DNA from 4 places in the Brevibacillus sp. HD3.3A genome. Region 2 is predicted to be linked to each of the others. Evidence: a T-box and tRNA genes for the amino acid it is inferred to sense, from the RefSeq annotation. Region 2 holds a T-box; the other regions hold tRNA genes.
What was found. A T-box is a leader RNA that pairs with one kind of tRNA and senses whether it is charged. The one in region 2 lies ahead of leuS (leucine--tRNA ligase), so its partner is inferred to be a tRNA-Leu.
Positions count from the first base shown of each region.

Region 1 (4,736 bases), 600 kb from region 2:
GGATTCTTCCGTGCTGCATCCGTACATGTGGGTGTGCAAACCGCACTACTACAGCGCCGATTTCAACTTCTACAACTTCCCGTACGCATTTGGCCTGCTGTTTGCCAAAGGGCTGTACGCCGAGTATGTGAAGCGCGGTGAAGCGTTTGTGCAGCAATATGACGAGCTGTTGTCCGTGACCGGAAAAATGAGCATCGCCGACGTCGCTGCGATTATGGACGTAGATGTTCGCTCCGTTGACTTCTGGCGCAACTCGCTCGCCCTGATTGCCAAAGATATCGATACGTTTGTAGAGCTGGCGGCTGCGCGCGCCTAGCCTGCAGGAAAAAGCCCGATCTGAGCATCGGGCTTTTTTTGTGCGCATAGCAACTTGCTGACAGGGAGAAAGTAAGAAAAAACAAATGAGGTGATCACGTGGTAAACGGATTGCAGTTACTCGACCTACTACGGGAAACAGAGAACAAAATGCTGCATCTACATAGAGCCATCGACAGGGTCAGCAGCGAACCGGATTTCAAGGAATCGGTCAGCGTTCTCACCGTAGTGGTGCGCGATTACCAGCTTCAGCTCGACAAAATGAAGCAAGCTCTGGGCAAGATCGAAATCGGGGCGAACCAACAGCCGCCCCAGGCAGGACATAACACCGAAATTCACTGAGCCGATCCAACATGCGAACAGCCCACAACCTGATGACAGGTGTGGGCTGTATGCGTGGATTCCTTATTGCAGATCGATGTAGCGCTTGACGCCGTAAAATGGATACAGCTTGTGCATGTATTCCACTTTTCCGTAGCGAACGTCATCCCCGTTTGCGTGGACGATCGTTCCGTTCCCTAAATAAATCGCTACGTGGGAAACGCGTCCTTTTCCAAGCGCATCATAGAAGAGCAGATCGCCCGGTTGGGCTTGATCCAGCGGAATCGATGTCCCGCCGCGAAATTGTTCTTCGGATGTGCGAGGAAGTGTAACCCCAAGGCGGTTAAAAACGTAAGAAGTAAAGCCGCTGCAATCAAATCCGTCCGGCGTGGTCCCGCCAAGCACGTACGGAGTTTTCAGCAAAGGTTCAAAAATCGTTTCCAGATGCTTCAGGCTGGCGGAATCAACGTCACCAGAAAAAGTAACATCCGGAGTGAGTTTTGGACTCAGGTAAGAGGTGAAGACGTACGCTTCATCATCTTCAAATTCGATTTTTGTCCATTCACTGCCAGTTTGGACGACCTCAACTACATCACCAAATTTGAGCTTGCCTAATACTTTTGCATCGGTGGACGCTTTTTTGCGAACATTGAGAACGTCAACCGTCACACGAGCCTTTTCGCCAGCGGTCAATTCTGCTGGTTCTTCCTGCGCGAAGTCGGAAGGCGCGGTTACGACATCATGAGGAGCGTCGGAGTCACCACTTGTCGACAGACTGCCATCAGGCAAAGACAACGTCTGACCAATCGACAGCTGGTCGCTTTGCAGTTGGTTGACTTGCATGAGCTGGCTCACGGTAGTCTGGTGCTCGCGGGCGATTTTACTCAACGTATCACCTGCTGATACCACATACACTCCTGAGGCGGCGTGGGCAGCAGTAGGCAGCAGAGTGAAGAGGGCGAGGGAGGTGAGTAGCTTCGAAGTAAGTTTCATATCATCGTCTCCACCAATCTACTATTTTCTGCATATCTAGATAAAATTCTAGCGGATTTTCAATGGTAAATCTATGAAAAAATGATGTTTTAAAAAAGATTTCAAAAACTATTGCATAATTGATAGGGAACATGCTATATTACAAGAGTGCCCACGAGAGTGAGCAAAAAATGGAAAAACCACATGGAGCTGTGGTGAAGTTGGAGTTCACGCCGGTCTGTCACACCGGAGGTCGCGGGTTCGAGTCCCGTCAGCTCCGCCATTCTTTTACGAGAAGCATGGCGAAAAGCAAATCAGCAAACATGCCGGTATAGCTCAATTGGTAGAGCACCTGACTTGTAATCAGGGGGTTGTGGGTTCAAGTCCTATTGCCGGCACCATATTTTCATATGCGGTCGTGGCGGAATTGGCAGACGCGCTAGATTCAGGTTCTAGTGGTGGCAACACCGTGGAGGTTCAAGTCCTCTCGACCGCATCAACTGCGAACATAATAAAAGACCCTTAAATTGCTTAGTTTCGTAATTTAAGGGTCTTTTATTTATCGTCACCGCTCCGGCTAGATTCCTCGGCGATTCCGTTGCTGCCTGTACTCTTTTGGAGAATACTGGTGAACCTATGAGCAATTAGAGTTAAAATAGACATGCTGGCTTATTCTATGAGGGGGGGAAGGGATGAAATATTTTCTGCTCGGACATACCTATCCGGACGGCGGCTACATCGATGGCGATGTCGTATTTGACCCTCCGCTTGAAACATACTACCAAGTCGGAGCATGCAGTAACGACCTCAGGGGCTTTTTTTGCATCGGCTGAATTGGCTGCGCTCTTGAAGCTTCATAAATGTGACGTACAGATCATACAAGCAGATACGCGCTACTCCAATGGCAAGAATACCGAGAAAACATATTTTCTCGTTCATGCAGAGCAACGCTTGTCCTGCTTTGACTATCAGCAGTCGGAATACGCGGGCAAGGCTCTGGCTCTGGAGCGGCTGGCGCAGGGCGAGCATCCCGATAGCTTCTTAGTCAAGGGAGTCCGGTCCGTAGTTATTGATGAGAAGTGCGCGGCAGACGCCGATTTCTTTTTTCTCAAGAACGTTGTTCTGGTTGACCCGATCGTGTCGGAGACGCTTGCCAAGTCGATGTTAAACGAGCGCTTGAAGGTGCACCTGGAAGAGCTTGTCATCCAATAAAACCGGGTCATCCGCATGCGTTACAGACGTTTCTTCATCCCGCAGGTTAATTTCTGAGACGGACAGCTCGACGTTGCTTGGTATGAGGTCAATGTCGTACGTTACCAACAGGTGACTACGGGATTTTTTCTGTGAAAAACGTCTCGGCGTTTTTAGGAAAGTGGATGTGACCGCTCATGACCTGTATGCTTGAAAAATTCAACGTGCTTATCGTTTTTAAAATGGAAAGATCCCGGCCAAAGTTTGTCATTGGCCGGGATCTTTTTCACTTCACAACTTTGCGTATCGTGTGTATGAACATAAGTGTTGTACGTAATTAACAATAATGATGTACAACTTGATCATTGCAAACCATTGAATTTGCTTGCCAGTGTCACGGATCGAAGTGTTGTGTGTTTAGACCATTACTTTTCGCACAAAAAGCGCGTTCGGATATTGTTTGGTTTCCAGGAAAACGCGAGGTCGAGTCTTCGTGATGATCTTCCAATGATTAATCCAAACTCTCCCTTTTGGGGCGAGGCGGTTTTGTAGAGAACAGACTAATAGACCATTTTTGGCATCCAAGCCTGATGGCGTGTTCACTTTATTTATTTTGACAACGACACAATCGCCTACGCGCAGATTCGGATTGGTAGTAGAGGGACATTTTAAGGCGAACGTCGGGTTATTGATGGTCCGCAGCACCTGGTTCACATTTTGCAATTTGCGTGTTTGCCGTACGAGTTTGCCAGTCTTTTGATTCACGACGAAATGAATGATTGTAACGGTATTCGGCGGCTTGTTGCCATCCGCAATCGGTGCAGTCAAAACTCCGTCATGCACTTTCCAAACGCCCGCTTGTTTGTACACGACTCCGACGCATTCTCCTTTTTTCAGATTGAGGTTTGGATTTGCCATCGTTTGGATCGCTTCCTTTCTAGTATCCAATACACGTCAAAGGGTGGGGCAACAGACCTGATCCTGTTACGGAAAATTCAACAATAGGCAGGCAAGTTTAAATAGGGGGACTTGTAACGGGGAATGTAACCGCCATTTGTAGTCCCCTGCAATCTTTCATTTAGTTACGGCAAGTATGTTTAAATTCAGGGCCTGTTTGAATAAAGTAACCGCTGCGCACTTGCCCTGCCCAGTTTTGCAAAGCCTCCTTCCACTGAACACTATCAAAAAACTCATTCACGGTTACACCGGTTGAAGAGTGCCAGGTCAGTGGCGTGTAGGGAGCAAGCGGACCGGCATCACCCCAAATTCCTCCTGCTGAAATCGTATCTTGTTTCACAAGGAGCAAAGGGAGTCCGTATTGCAGTGCCATGGAAGGTTCAATCTGCAAGAAGGGGGTATAAGGTTCTCCTTGACCTGTTGCACTTGTTGGCTTTAATAAAGCAGCTGCCGCACCGTAACTGGAGTTGATCATCGTCCGGATATTTTCCAAGGTTGTATTCGGATATTGGTCGGTGTTCGGTATCGTCCTAGGAAAAAGCAGAACTTTTTTGATTTCCTTAAACATCCGAATGATGAATTTTTGCTCCGGTGATAACAGTGGCTGCGATGGTCCAAGAGTAAACAGGTTTTGGTGGCTAAAAAAAACAGGGATTCGAAAAAACGCGCTTGCCGCTTCATTTAAATCATTCATATCAGCGTAAGTCTGTCTATACTCTTCGTTGGATAAAGGTTCCTTTAAAGAGCTATCGGTATATTTTACCTTTAGTTTGTCTTTGCTCAATTTATTTCACCTCCATGCGATAATCTATTCGAAAATGCAGATGGGGGATTGGACAAAAAAACGAATGAATCGTAATTGGTCTGTTCCCCATTCGCGGGGCAAAGGAAAGAAAAGGAGCGAGATGATCGATGGGCAGGAAGCTATTTTTGTTCCAGGGTACACTTGTCCGTTGCCGACTTTTTGTTTCCAGCATTTG
Region 1 is NZ_CP085874.1:2,704,420-2,709,155, forward strand. Features, by position in the region: gene HP435_RS13370 (M3 family oligoendopeptidase) at 1-316, shown strand, start outside; gene HP435_RS13375 (hypothetical protein) at 415-657, shown strand; gene HP435_RS13380 (C40 family peptidase) at 721-1,629, opposite strand; tRNA gene HP435_RS13385 (tRNA-Asp) at 1,815-1,891, shown strand; tRNA gene HP435_RS13390 (tRNA-Thr) at 1,934-2,009, shown strand; tRNA gene HP435_RS13395 (tRNA-Leu) at 2,021-2,104, shown strand; gene HP435_RS13400 (imm11 family protein) at 2,350-2,820, shown strand; gene HP435_RS13405 (hypothetical protein) at 3,217-3,717, opposite strand; gene HP435_RS13410 (hypothetical protein) at 3,878-4,540, opposite strand.
Region 1: it has a tRNA-Leu gene. The T-box ahead of leuS (leucine--tRNA ligase) is inferred to sense a tRNA for this amino acid. The anticodon was not compared.

Region 2 (4,736 bases):
TAAAACAGTAGAAGAGTTGGCTCGCTTGGTAGTGAAGGCAGCCGATGACAAAAAGGCAGAAAATCTCAAGGTGCTGGACATCAGCAAGCTGTCCGTCATTGCAGATTACTTCATGATTTGCCACGGAAACAACGAGCGCCAAGTACAGGCAATCGTGCGCGAGATTCGCGACCAGGCCCATAAAAACGGCTATGATGTTCGCGGGATTGAAGGGGCAGACGAAGGTCGCTGGGTGCTGGTTGACCTGGGAGATATCGTCATTCACGTCTTCCACCGGGAAGATCGCGAGTTTTACAACCTGGAGCGCCTGTGGAAGGATGCAGAAGAGGTTTCCTTCGCTGTGCAAGGGTAATAAAGATGGCCTACGCACACATGGCCGCCGTCTACGATGCGTTGATGGCAGACACCCCCTACGATCAGTGGCTCGACTGGATTGAGCGTAGCTGGCAAAAAGGCAGCGCACCCAAGCGGATTATCGATCTCGGCTGCGGGACAGGGACGATCGCCATTCCGCTGGCGAAGCGGGGCTATCGTGTCACAGGTGTCGACCTCTCAGCCGAAATGCTGGCGATTGCCTACGATAAAATGCGTCAGGAGCAAGTAGAGGTAGCGTGGGTGGAACAAGATATGCGCGAGCTTTCCTTGCCGGAAGCCGATGCGGTCATTTCCTTGTGCGACTCTCTCAGCTACCTGACGGAAGAGGCGGACGTGCAGGAGACGTTCCGACGCGTGTTCGCTCATCTTGCTCCAGGGGGAAGCTTCTTGTTTGATGTGCACAGTCCGTACAAGATGCTGCACGTTTTCGGAGACGAGACGTTCACCTACGTCGACGACGAGGTTTCGTACATTTGGCAATGTTTCTGCGACCCGCTTCGCCTGGAAGTAGAGCATCAGCTGACCTTTTTCATCCGCCAGCCAAACGGCTTGTACGAGCGGATGGAGGAGGAGCACTGGCAAAGAGCTTACCAGCCTGTGCAACTGATGCGCTGGCTCGCGGAGGCCGGGTTCACGGACATCGTCATTACGGCAGACTATTCGGACTTGCCACCGCAGGAAGCGAGCGAGCGCCTGTTTTTTTCCGCACGCAAGCCATAAAGTTTGACATGGTTGGTTCCAATTGACTATAATGGCGTTATAACTGCAAATTTCGACGCGTTTAAGAGGAATAGTAGGAATATGCCCCGCGAGCATACAGAGAGTTGACGGCAGGTGCAAGTCAACCCGGGATCGTCCGAACTCGCCTCTCAGCACTCGCCTTGAAGGCCATTTTTGGATGGTTGTGTAAGGGTGGGCGGCTCATCCCCGTTACGGATTTAAGTGGGTGGATGCTTTGCATTCGCCAATGTGGGTGGTACCGCGGGAGTATAAACAAACCTCTCGTCCCTTTCGTTCAAGCGATTGGGGCGTGAGGTTTTCTTTATATGGCCGAAAGGCAGTTTGGATCATGATGTTGGCAACAGCTTGGCATAGCCAAGTTTTCTACTTTTTTACCTATTTCAAGATGGGAGTGCTCTACCATGGTTTTCAGTCATCGTGAAGTCGAAAAAAAATGGCAACAATACTGGGAGCAAAACAAAACCTTTAAAACATCAGAAGACCCAGGCAAGCAAAAGTTTTACGCTCTCGATATGTTCCCGTACCCTTCCGGTGCAGGGCTGCACGTCGGACACCCGGAAGGCTATACGGCTACCGATATTTTGTCCCGCATGAAGCGGATGCAAGGCTACAACGTGCTTCACCCAATGGGGTGGGATGCGTTTGGTCTGCCTGCTGAGCAATACGCGCTCGACACAGGCAATGACCCTGCGGAGTTCACGGAAAAAAATATCAACACGTTCCGCCGCCAAATCAAGTCTTTGGGCTTCTCCTACGATTGGGACAGAGAGATCAACACGACTGACCCGCACTACTACAAATGGACCCAGTGGATTTTCACGAAGCTGTATGAGCACGGCTTGGCGTACATTGACGAAGTAGCTGTAAACTGGTGCCCTGCACTGGGAACGGTGCTGGCAAACGAAGAAGTCATCGATGGCAAGAGCGAGCGCGGCGGACATCCAGTCGAGCGCCGTCCAATGAAGCAATGGGTGCTGAAAATTACGGCCTATGCGGAAAGACTGCTGCAAGACCTGGAAGAGCTGGATTGGCCGGAGAGCATCAAGGAAATGCAGCGCAACTGGATTGGCCGCTCCGAAGGGGCAGAAGTTACTTTTGCCGTCGACGGACACGATCAAAGCTTTACCGTCTTCACGACGCGCCCGGACACGCTCTACGGCGCTACTTACGCGGTACTCGCTCCAGAACACAAACTGGTTGAGCAGATTACCAGCCCAGAGCAAAAAGCAGCCGTAGAAGCTTATTTGGAGCAAGCCAAACACAAAAGCGATCTGGAACGTACAGACCTGGCAAAAGAAAAGACAGGGGTATTCACCGGGGCATACGCTATCAATCCGGTAAACGGCGAGCGCCTGCCGATCTGGATCGCAGACTACGTGCTGATCAGCTATGGAACCGGCTCGATCATGGCGGTACCTGCACACGACGAGCGCGACTATGAATTTGCAAAAACATTCGACCTGCCGATCAAAGCAGTAATCGCGGGCGGAGACATTTCCAAAGAAGCATACACAGGCGACGGAGAGCATATCAATTCCGGCATGCTCGACGGTCTGAACAAAGAGCAGGCGATCAACAAAATGATCGAATGGCTGGAAGCCGAAGGCAAAGGAAATCGCAAAGTGACCTACCGTCTGCGCGACTGGCTGTTCAGCCGTCAACGCTACTGGGGTGAGCCGATTCCGATTTTGCACCTCGAAGATGGCACGATGAAAGCTGTTCCAGCATCCGAACTGCCGATCATGCTGCCAAAAACAAAAGAAATCAAGCCATCCGGCACGGGCGAATCGCCGCTTGCCAACATTACCGACTGGCTGAACACCGTCGATCCGGAAACAGGCATGAAAGCGCGCCGCGAAACCAACACGATGCCGCAATGGGCGGGCAGCTGCTGGTACTTCCTGCGCTTTATCGATCCGCACAACGATCAAGCCATGGCTGATCCGGAAAAGCTGAAAGAATGGCTGCCAGTCGACATCTACATCGGTGGAGCAGAGCACGCGGTACTGCACTTGCTGTACTCCCGTTTCTGGCACAAATTCCTGTACGACATCGGCGTCGTACCTACCAAGGAGCCATTCCAAAAGCTGTTTAACCAAGGAATGATCCTCGGCGAAAACAACGAAAAAATGAGCAAATCCAAAGGCAACGTCGTCAACCCTGACGATATCGTACACAGCCACGGCGCCGATACGCTCCGCCTGTACGAGATGTTCATGGGGCCGCTGGATGCTTCCATCGCCTGGTCGACAAAAGGCCTCGATGGTGCGCGCCGCTTCCTGGACCGCGTATACCGCCTGTTCGTGCAAGACAACGGCCAGCTGAACGAGAAAATCGTCGATACGAAAAAAGCGACGAGCATGGAGCGCGTTTACCATCAAACCGTGAAAAAAGTAACCGAAGACTACGAGGGCCTGCGTTTCAACACAGGTATCTCCCAACTGATGGTATTCGTGAACGAAGCGTACAAAGCAGACGTTCTGCCGAAATCGTACATGGAAGACTTCGTAAAAATGTTGTCGCCAATCGCTCCGCACCTGGGTGAAGAACTGTGGGAGAAGCTCGGACACAAAGAAACGATCTCCTACGAAGCATGGCCAACTTACGATGAGTCGAAGCTGGTGGAGGACGAAGTGGAAATCGTCATCCAGATCAACGGCAAGAACAAAGAGAAGTTGCTGATCGCTTCCGATTCGACCAAGGAACAAATGGAAGAGCTGGCGCTTAACAACGACTTGATCAAAGAACTGATCGATGGCAAAACGATCGTCAAAATCATTGCCGTTCCTGGCAAACTGGTCAACATCGTCGTTCGCTAAGCGATTCGAGTGAACAACCATACAAGATTATTTGCTTGCTACTTCTGTCTTTAGCAATCACTGCTGGTTAGAAGAGGGAGCATGATAATCCAAACGGAAAAAAAGGAGTGGAGCCTGCATCGACAGGCGTCCCACTCCTTTTTGATTATCTGCGTGCGGGTCCGGCAAGCAAGCCTGTCACGCGGCGCCTGATCAAGCGTACTGTCACGCAGCCTATCACGCGCCTGGTCAAGCGTACCCGTCACGCGATCTTTTATCGACCTGTGCAACGATCAGCACATATGCAAGCTACTGCGGCTGCTCATTCAAGTAACGGTCAAGCAGTTCCTGATCCTCGGAAAATTTCGCTCGTGTGCGCTGGAATACTTCTCTGAAAATGCCTGGAAACTTACTTTGCAAAGGAATCAAACCTTCTCCGGTGATGCCTCCCGGGACGCAGACCCGTTGCTGCAAGGAAGGGAGGGTAAATTTTTCTTCCCGAAGCAAGTCAGCCACGCCGATCAGCATCTGCGAGGTCAAATACGTAGCAGCCTCTGGAGAAATGTTTGTCTCCTCCACGGCATCTTGAATCATCTGCTGCAAAATGTAGCTGAGAAAAGCAGGGCCGCAACTGGCGATGTCCGAAGTGATGCGCAAAAACGGTTCGCTGATTTCGACCGGGGTACTGATGTGGGCGAAAAGATTGCGGATGTAATGACGTTGCTCCTCGCTAACGCGCGACCCGAACTCGCATAGACTGACTCCGCTTTGTGCGGCATTGGTAATGCTGGGCACGACCCGGGCGATGGCGCATGGCACTTT
Region 2 is NZ_CP085874.1:2,109,000-2,113,735, forward strand. Features, by position in the region: gene rsfS (ribosome silencing factor) at 1-352, shown strand, start outside; gene HP435_RS10345 (class I SAM-dependent DNA methyltransferase) at 358-1,095, shown strand; T-box leader at 1,147-1,388, shown strand; gene leuS (leucine--tRNA ligase) at 1,518-3,935, shown strand; gene comER (late competence protein ComER) at 4,224-4,736, opposite strand, start outside.

Region 3 (4,736 bases), 1.9 Mb from region 2:
ATAAGAGCTTCTTTTGGTGCTCCGAGAGCGCTAGGAATACAAATTCTACTTGATCATTTTCAAACTTGCGGACGTAAAAGCAGGAAATCCCATGGCAGATCACTTCTCTTTTAAGCGACAGTGCAGCACGGGCGTCGGTGCATATGTGTACTTCCACGGCGTGTAACCTCCTTGGACATTCAATAGAGTACCAAAAAAAGCCAAGGAAAATCACGGGAAATATGGCGGAATTATGTCCAAGTAGTTACCGTTTTTTGTATAAAGAATGATAAGAATGACAATTCGTAAAAAGGCTACTTCATGTCGTCAGGAATACACTTCGATCGGGAAAAATAGGCGGAAATCATCGCAGCCATCCTGCCTTTTTCCGTGCTCATATCGATCTTGTCCTGCAAACAGCGCAGCAGCTCCTGATCGCAGCTGCACGAAAAGTAGCCGCGCTTCTGGTAGCAGTAGTCATGTTTTTTGCAGCAACGGTCGATATCGTCGATAGGGGCGCCTGGTCCAGAGCAGCCTGGCCCGCACCAATTTCCGTACAAACAAGGGATACGTCTTGCCCGCCGTCGTCTTCTGCCCACCTGTCATCACTCCGCAACATAGATGATTACTGGTAGCATATTGGCGGAGGGAGAAACTTGCTTTAGGCAATTCCCACAAATTTTAAAATATATCTTGTAATCGTTTGCTAGATATGATAGATTAATTCTTGCCTGAGCTGTACAGCTCGGCAAGTGATACAGATGGATGGATGTCCGAGCGGCCGAAGGAGCACGATTGGAAATCGTGTAGGCGGGGTCGACCCGTCTCGTGGGTTCAAATCCCACTCCATCCGCCATCTTGGCCCGTTGGTGAAGCGGTTTAACACAGCAGCCTTTCACGCTGTCATACAGGGGTTCGAATCCCCTACGGGTCACTTAGAAGCCCAACAACTGGTTGGGGCCCCGGCGAAAGTCGGGGTATTGTGGAGGCTTAGCTCAGCTGGGAGAGCATCTGCCTTACAAGCAGAGGGTCGGCGGTTCGATCCCGTCAGCCTCCACCATTTTCATACGCGGTCGTGGCGGAATTGGCAGACGCGCTAGATTCAGGTTCTAGTGGTGGCAACACCGTGGAGGTTCAAGTCCTCTCGACCGCATCGCTTTATCAATGAAAGGTTCTTGTTCTGCTGTTTCTGGCAGAACAGGAGCCTTTTTGCTATTTCCAAATCATGTACAAGCATTTGGCCATGCAAAACAAAAATCCCATCCATACAGAAAAAGGAGCCGGGGGACCAGCCTCCGACTCCTTTTCGCTTCTGCCGATCATGCCCCTGGCCGTTTGCGCCTGAACAGGAGGTACAGGAAAAACGGAGCGCCCACTCCGGCGGTAAATACGCCCGCAGGAATATCGAGCGGCAAGAACAGCATTCGTCCCGCCAGATCGGCAAGCAGCAGCACGATTGCGCCGATGAGCGCTGCCGTCGGGATGACGATTCCGTAGCGATTGCCGACGAGCTTTCTCGCCATATGCGGGGCAAGCAGGCCGATGAAGGAGATCGTTCCGGCGATGCCGACCGCTACCCCGGCGAGGGCGACGCTGAGCAGCATCGCGACCATTCGGCTCATCTGAAGTCTGCTGCCGAGACCGATCGCTGTTTCTTCGCCGAGCGCCTGAATGTCCAGCTCTTTCGCATACAAGAGCGACAGCGGGATCAAAGCGACGATCCACGGCCAGATGGCCTTGATATAGCTCCAGTTCGTCCCGTACAAGCTGCCCGTCATCCAGTTCAGCACCTGGGCTGCGAGATAGGCGGGGCCGCTCAGCAGCAAAAACATCGTCAAGGCGCTCATCGCCGTCGAGATGCCGATACCGATTAGCACGAGCCGGGACGGAGTGACTCCCTTTTTCCAGGCGAACGAGTAGTTGACCGAAGCAGCGGCGAATGCCCCTGCGATCGCGATGATCGGCACGTAATGAATACTGTAGCTGGTAAAGGCGGTCATAAAAGCGACCACTGCTACCGAAGCGCCGCCCGTAACGCCGAGCAGGTCCGGAGAAGCGAGCGGATTGCGGATCACTCCTTGCAGCAGGCTGCCGGAAACAGCCAATGCCGCGCCGATCAGGAGCGCCGCTACGATGCGTGGCAAACGAAACTGTGTAATAATCAGATCGCTTCCTTCGCCGTTCATGCCGACAAGCGACAGGACCACGTCCCGAATCGGAATGGATACACTGCCGAGCGACAGACAGAAGACGGCGAGGATCAAAGCCGCAACGGCAAGCGAGCTTACGATCGTCGCATTTTTCCATGTCGGACGTCTCTTCATGACTTCCTCCTTCTCGCCACGAAGATCAGGAACGGAACGCCGATCAGCGCCGTCGCCACGCCGACCGGGACTTCTTTCGGCATAAGGACGAAGCGCGCGGCGAGGTCAGCCGCTACCAGCAAAATCGCTCCGGTCAAGGCGCTGTAAGGAAGCAGCCAGCGGTGATCGCTGCCTACCGCGTATCGGCACAGATGCGGCACGATGAGTCCGACGAAGGCGATCGGTCCCGCCGCCGCTACGGAGCTGCCAGCCAGAAGGACGACTGCGAGCGCGGAGGCGGCCCGGATCAGTGTCAGCCGCTGACCGAGCGACTTGGCGTTGTCGTCGCCTAGCGCCAGCACATTGAGGGAGCCTGCGATCAGCATTGCGAGGAGCCAGCCGACGCACAAGTACGGCAGGACGAACAGCAGATGGCCCAGCTCTCGACCCGATACAGAGCCGATCATCCAGAGCAGCGCCGTTTCCAGCGAATGCTTGTGAATGAGCATAATCCCTGAGGTGACCGAGGACGCGAAGGCAGCAACAGCCGCCCCGGCCAGCGTCAGCTTGATCGGCTCGAAACCGCCGCCCCCCTGCATGCTCAGCGTATATACGAACAAGGAAGTTATCGCCGCTCCGCCGAGCGCGATCCAGATCATGCTGCTCATCGGCAGGGACGATCCGGTTAAGGCAAGTCCGATAACGATAAACAGAACGGCACCGGAATTGATCCCGAGCAGAGAAGGCGAGGCTATCGGGTTTTTCGTCAGCACCTGCATGATCGCTCCGGCAACGGCCAAGCTCGCTCCGACGGCGGCGGCGATCAGCGCCCGGGGAACACGCGTAGTCGTCACGATCAGATGCTCGTTGGAGCCGTCAAACTGTGTATAGGCGAGCCAGATGTCGCGAAGGCCGAATTGTTGCAGCCCGAACAGGACGCTGGCCAGCATCCCGAGCAGAAGGATCGCACACCCGACGGCAAGCCCGATCCATTTCCATTTCCGCCTGCGACTTTGCATCACTATCCCATTGTCCTTCACCTCTTTTCGTGTTCTGAACAAGAAAAAAACCGGCGTCAGCTTCAAGCCGACGCCAGCCAGCGTTTATGTTACTTCACTTCGAAATAAGCGGCCAGCTCATCGAGCAGCAAGTTCGCCGCCTTGTAGCCGCCTGCCGAGTTCCAGATCGCCTCGTCTACCTGGATCACCTTGTTCGCTTTGGCAACGTTCAAGTTTTTGAACAGCGGGTCGTTTTTCCATTCCTCCACAACCTTCGCCGCATCGTTTTTCCCGGCTTGCTCCGACACGAAGTAAAACATGACGTCTCCGTCCATGCTCGGGATCGTTTCCTTCGTCATCACTTCGATGAAAGAATCTTTGTCCTGAGCGGGCGGGCGAGCGATGCCGAGTTGATCGAGCAGCACCCCGGAGAATGTCTGCTTCTGGTAAATCCGCACCTGCGACGCGGAGAAGCGGACGACCGACACTTTTGTTGCCGCTTTGCTGCCCAGCTTCGCCTTCACGTCGGCAACGCGCTTGTTGAAGTCCGCCATCGCTTTTTCGCCTTCGTCCTTCTTGTTGATCGCTTCCATGTACAGCTTGAAATTGATTTGCCAGTCGCCAGCCAGGTCAGCCGCGAATATGGTCGGCGCAATCTGGTTCAACTGCTCGTATATTTTCTCCTGCCGGACTTTGTTTCCGATAATGAGATCCGGCTTCAAGCTTGCGATCATCTCGATATTCGGCTGCAACTCGTCGCCGACGACCGTGACGTCTTGCATCTCGTCCTTGATATGGTTGTACCACGGCGAGCCGACCCACGATTGGACGGCGCCGATCGGCTTCACGCCTACAGCAAGCAGCGCTTCCGTACCTTCGTTTGTCAAAATGACGACTCTCTTCGGCGTGCCGTTCACTGTCGTTTCGCCCATTGCGTGCTTGATGACGCGGGGCGCTTCTTTATCCGACGAAGTCTGGGACGCCGGGGCTGTCGCCTCTGTATTTTGCTGTTGTCCTGCCGTCCCGCTGGCCCCCGTACCCGGATTTGTCGTACCTCCGGAGCATGCGCTTAGCAGCAAAGCGAAGCAAAAGAGCAGTGTAACGGCTAAAGATGTTCTGGTCTTTCTACGCATCGATAAATGTCCCTCTCTCTCATGTTGATAACGATTATCAATTACATGAACACTATACCGTTGAAGCTCTCGCGCAACAATGGGAGATGTGGACAGGAAGGATGGATTTTTTAGACGTTGCTCCTGTTTCAGCGCCTTTTCTTTAAAAGCGGTCGGCGAAACGCCCTCGTTTTTTTTGAACTGGCGGCTGAAATAGTAGCTGTCCGGGTAACCGACGCTTTCGGCAATTTCTTTAAGCGTGCAATCGGTCCCAAGCAGCAGCTCTTTCGCTTTCGTCATGCGAAGCTGGATTAAGTAATCGATCGGGCTCGTCTCGTAGCGTC
Region 3 is NZ_CP085874.1:4,033,474-4,038,209, reverse strand. Features, by position in the region: gene HP435_RS18690 (phospholipase A2 family protein) at 294-578, opposite strand; tRNA gene HP435_RS18685 (tRNA-Ser) at 743-835, shown strand; tRNA gene HP435_RS18680 (tRNA-Glu) at 840-913, shown strand; tRNA gene HP435_RS18675 (tRNA-Val) at 964-1,039, shown strand; tRNA gene HP435_RS18670 (tRNA-Leu) at 1,049-1,132, shown strand; gene HP435_RS18665 (FecCD family ABC transporter permease) at 1,299-2,303, opposite strand; gene HP435_RS18660 (FecCD family ABC transporter permease) at 2,300-3,301, opposite strand; gene HP435_RS18655 (AraC family transcriptional regulator) at 3,391-4,736, opposite strand, start outside.
Region 3: it has a tRNA-Leu gene. The T-box ahead of leuS (leucine--tRNA ligase) is inferred to sense a tRNA for this amino acid. The anticodon was not compared.

Region 4 (4,736 bases), 1.3 Mb from region 2:
TCTACTCCTGTTAATGCCGAACAGCCTGAGCTAAATGCCCTCAAAAGCAAAAATAACGTGATACCCGGAACAACGGCCCCGTATTCAGGGGGATGCGCTTGGACATTTCCCGCGATCCATTGATACCCGCCGCCAATAATTAACGCAAGAATAGCGACGACAAACAAATAGACAGGATACATTAAAACCGTTGCGGATTCTGTTATTCCACGTAAATTTAGTACCGTTACGATGGTAATCATGAACAGGGCAATCAGCACACGATGGTCATGCAGCACGGGAAATGCCGAAGTAATCGCGTCTGTGGAAGCAGACGTACTAACCGCAACCGTTAAAATGTAGTCCACAAGCAATGAGCCGCCCGCAACCAGGCCAGAAGTGGTTCCCAAATTGTCCTTTGCGACAATGTATGCCCCGCCGCCTGTTGTGTAGGCAAAGATGGTTTGGCGGTAAGACAAAATGAGTATGGTCAAAAGACCGATCACCGCAATCGATATCGGGATAGAGTACCACATTGCTGCCGCACCCAACGTAATCAACACGATGAGAATCTGTTCGGTCCCGTAAGCGACAGAAGACAGGGCATCAGATGAAAGAACAGCCAAAGCTTTGACTTTATTTAACTTTTCTGCGGCAAGCTCGCTTGATTTCATGGGTCTACCGAGTAAAAATCGCTTACATTCCGATATCATGCGTGTTCCCCTATCCAGCGTTTTCTTGGTAGTTTTCCCATTGTTACGATTAAAATTAGTTTGTTTTGTTGTTGGTGTTATCTTGCTGTCGCCTATTGGAAGCTCCCTCCGCTCGCTGCTTCCAGATTCTTTTCCAAACCCAAACGGAAGGCCCCTCGTCGCCTCCTCCTTCTAATTCTTCACCGTGATACGCCCCAGTCTGCAGGCCAAGTAAAACAGGCGCCAGAACACACCTCATGTAACAGTGCGAACCTGGCAACCTCTCTTTTTTGGTATCAGCTGCTTGATTTCCGTTTCGATCTTGCTGATGGCTGCCAGGATATCGGTAATCTGTTTGGTAGGTCTTTCTCTTCATCCTCGTTTCTCCCCGCCTTCTCCCCCTTTGTGGCAACAAAAGCCCAGGTCAGATCGGGACGCGCTGTCAGTCTTGTTGGCAAAAGAAAAAGGAGCCGCAATTGCAGCTCCCTACTACTGTTCTGTTAAGGACTCACCTGGATTATTTGCTGTACAGAAAAGCACTTCCGATGTCAGTGGAATTATCATTTGTTTTGATCTGAACTGAAATACTGTCCCCAACTTCAAGCGGTTGTGTCAATAACCCGAGTTGGAAAGTGATTTCACCGTTAGCGTCAGTGACTGGCAACATCACGTTTGTCGTGGTTGCGGTGAATGGCATGCCAGATGGAGAACCGCCAATGAACATCCCGTACGCTTCTGGAGTATTGATATCGCTTTGAGTCAAAGTGATATCAAATGTAAACTGATAGCCCTGAATCGGATTGCCGTTTTGATCGTTTGCTGTAACTGTAATCGTCCGTGGAACAGAATCCTCTCCAAACGAAGAGTCAATGACAGCTGTTGAATTAGCTGCACTAATTACTGCTGGTCCGCTATTCTCGTCTTATGCCTTCTCTATCTGTCGGTTTTATAACGAGCCTTCACCGTGCAGGCGGCTTTCGTCGCACACGGCGATCAGTCAACGGATGATAAGTTAGAGCTTAACAACGGGCATAAAAATCTTAGCATCATTCAGGTGCTTTTTGCTAGTGTTTATTTTCTGAAATGACAAGTTTTTTGATGAACAGGGAGTCGTAACAGCAGCCCCCATCAAAAAAGCCCTCTCCCTTTTGGAAAAGGCCCTCTGTGCGATTCTCTACTATTTTCTTAATCCAGCTAGACCAGCAGGCGAAATCTTCCCCAGCGTCTTGCTTGTCAACCTGATTCCTGCTGTCGTAAGCATTCTAATCACTGTCTCCCTCGCTACTGTTCATCCGGACAGACCCGTCATGATCAGCAGACAAGTGAGCAGATGAAAGTCGCTTGTTACTGTTTACAAAAAGTCATGCGGTGTCCCAATGTGTATCGGATAAACTCCATCATTGCAGCGGCCTGCGCTGTTGATGGACACTCTCTCCGCTAAAGATCCCCTAATATTTTCTTCCGGGAGAATGAAATGCCCTTTACTATACCACCCCAATAGCTGCATGGAGGAACTTTCTTAAAAGAAACAGATTTTAAACACCTTCGCCTATACGATTTGCAACACACAGCTACCACTCTGTAAATCTCTGTTAATGAAAGCAGGTTTTGATTTCAAAGTGCTCCGGGAACGACTTAATTATAAAAAAATTACAGACATATATGCGCACCTATAAAAACTCTTAACCTGAAAGCTGCCTTGAATTTGGACAAACTGGATCCAAGAAAAACATTCAGTAAATCTGCCCCCAGACCATCCCCAAGACATGTTGCCTTTTCCCCTCATCCCAATGCCCACACAAACACAAAAAGAAAAAAACTTGATCTCTCAAAGTTTTCACGCACTACCTCTATGGAGCGGGTGATGGGAATCGAACCCACGCTACTAGCTTGGGAAGCTAGAGTTCTACCATTGAACTACACCCGCAAGTTCACTTTTCTCCATCAAGCCACACATCCTGCAGCAACAAGCGCAACAATGAGAAAAGTTACTCACTTCAAATATTTAACAATAATAAGTATACCGCCTCCCCATCCTTTTGTCCACCCCTGCCCCGCTCACGAATGCGGGCGGTTGGAAATCAATGCGCCTGCGATTAAAAACACCACCAGAAAGGCTCCCGCCATCCGCAGAGTGTAAATATAAGGAAGGACAACATCGCCAATGTCTGCGACCAAAAAAGGGGCGAAATATTGGATGCACGCCCATGAAGAAACGAGAAAAACGAGCGAACCAGAAAACGAAATTTTCACAAACCGCGATATTTCCGTCGAGCGATCATCCACCCTTGTCATATAGGCATAAAACGCATAGAGTGGCAGCACCAAAGCTAATCCCGTCGCCGCCCAGGAAAGATAGCCGAACACAAACCTCGCGATCAGATACGATATGACTAAAAAGATACCACCAAGAACAGCTCCCACAATGTACTCCCACTTATTCATGCGGCCCTCTCTTCCCTTGCCAGCAACTCAAAAGTAAACGATTACTATTGTACCAAATCTCCCCATAATCTGGCGAAATTTTCGAAGTTCATGTGGGATTCCTATAGTTTCTTGTGGTTTCACGAGGTTCTTGTGACGTTTTGGAGCAATTTCTTGAGCGTTTATTGCGCCATGCATTATGCACTTAAATTTCTGACCGCCGCCACAAGCAAACAAAAAAACTCTCGGAATAAACATTCCAAGAGTCGTCTTTCAGATATGGTGCCGGTGAAGGGACTTGAACCCCCACGGTTTCCCTCACGATTTTGAGTCGCGCGCGTCTGCCATTCCGCCACACCGGCATGTAGAAAACTGTATTTACATACTAGCACATTTCTGCTAGAAAATCAATGGTGGGGAGAGACGGATTCGAACCGCCGAACCCGGAGGGAGCAGATTTACAGTCTGCCGTGTTTAGCCACTTCACTATCTCCCCAGCTGAATAACGTGCGCCTCTTCCTTACCGCTTGCGCTTGTCCGAGACGACGTTATTTACTCTATCATGGACCGCAAGTTTCGTCAATAGGTTTTTCTCATTTTCTTACGGGCTTACGACATGCTTTAAAATATCTTGTGCCCATTGTTGAAAAACAGCAAGCGCCTGCTCCACCTCCCCAAGCCAAAGTTGCTCCTCACAGGAGTAGTCCGGAAAGTCCAGGATGCGGTTTTTGCGAATCATGACGTGGTCTGCCTCGCATTTGATCTCCAAAAAATAAGGCACAGACTCATCTACACCAAAGCGATTTTCCAAAAATTCATAGGTGCGCACCCACTCTAAAATCCGCACTTCGGAAGGCTCCAGACGCAAAACTTGCTCCAGGGACATGATCGTTTCGTTTCCGTAATAATGCATCCAATCTCAGCCTCTCTGCATGAAAATAGGCGGAGCCGAGACTCCGCCCTGTATGTTGTTCGCGTTTGTTAAATCGAGGAGAGCAGCTCTCTCAGTTCTTTGACAATGACTTGCTGGTAGCCCGTGCCTTCTCCGTACTGTTTGAGCATTTCTGCGCGAGCGACCTTGATGTTTTCTTCGTAGTCAGGGGCGTTGCGATCTGGGTTTTGCTGTTTGAACGCTGTCATGATTGCCTGTACGTGGCTAGGTCTCGGGCCCCATTTTGCCAGCACGTGTCCGCCTGTATCTGCGAAAATGACGACTGGAATGGCGCGACCGCCCATCGTGAGAAACTCATCCATCAGGTCGAGGTGGTCTTCCATGACCAAAATTTCAACAGGCATCTCTGTTTCTTTTAAAGCGTGGAGAACGACCGGCAAGTTTCTGACCACATCTCCGCACCATTCTGCTGCCAAAATCAAACATCTCAGATCATCCCGATGCTGCAACGAGGCAAAAAAGGCCTGGTCCTGTTCATCTGCCCAAGCAAACGCCTCTGACCAGTTTTGGAACGTATCCTGATTTTTGGTCATGCCTTCGATGAAAGCTTGCGGTTTCAACCCTGTGCGAAACTTGTGTGCGACATTTGCAGCCATTTGCTCTCCTCCAGTATATGTATGGACTTGTTCTTGTATCTTTTCCACGGCGGTTGCGAAAAGTCCTCTTCGCCTTACTCGGATGGGTCAGGT
Region 4 is NZ_CP085874.1:3,433,576-3,438,311, forward strand. Features, by position in the region: gene HP435_RS15625 (APC family permease) at 1-692, opposite strand, end outside; tRNA gene HP435_RS15630 (tRNA-Gly) at 2,525-2,598, opposite strand; gene HP435_RS15635 (hypothetical protein) at 2,730-3,116, opposite strand; tRNA gene HP435_RS15640 (tRNA-Leu) at 3,376-3,457, opposite strand; tRNA gene HP435_RS15645 (tRNA-Tyr) at 3,507-3,591, opposite strand; gene HP435_RS15650 (hypothetical protein) at 3,697-4,008, opposite strand; gene HP435_RS15655 (thioredoxin family protein) at 4,077-4,643, opposite strand; gene HP435_RS15660 (YycC family protein) at 4,718-4,736, opposite strand, start outside.
Region 4: it has a tRNA-Leu gene. The T-box ahead of leuS (leucine--tRNA ligase) is inferred to sense a tRNA for this amino acid. The anticodon was not compared.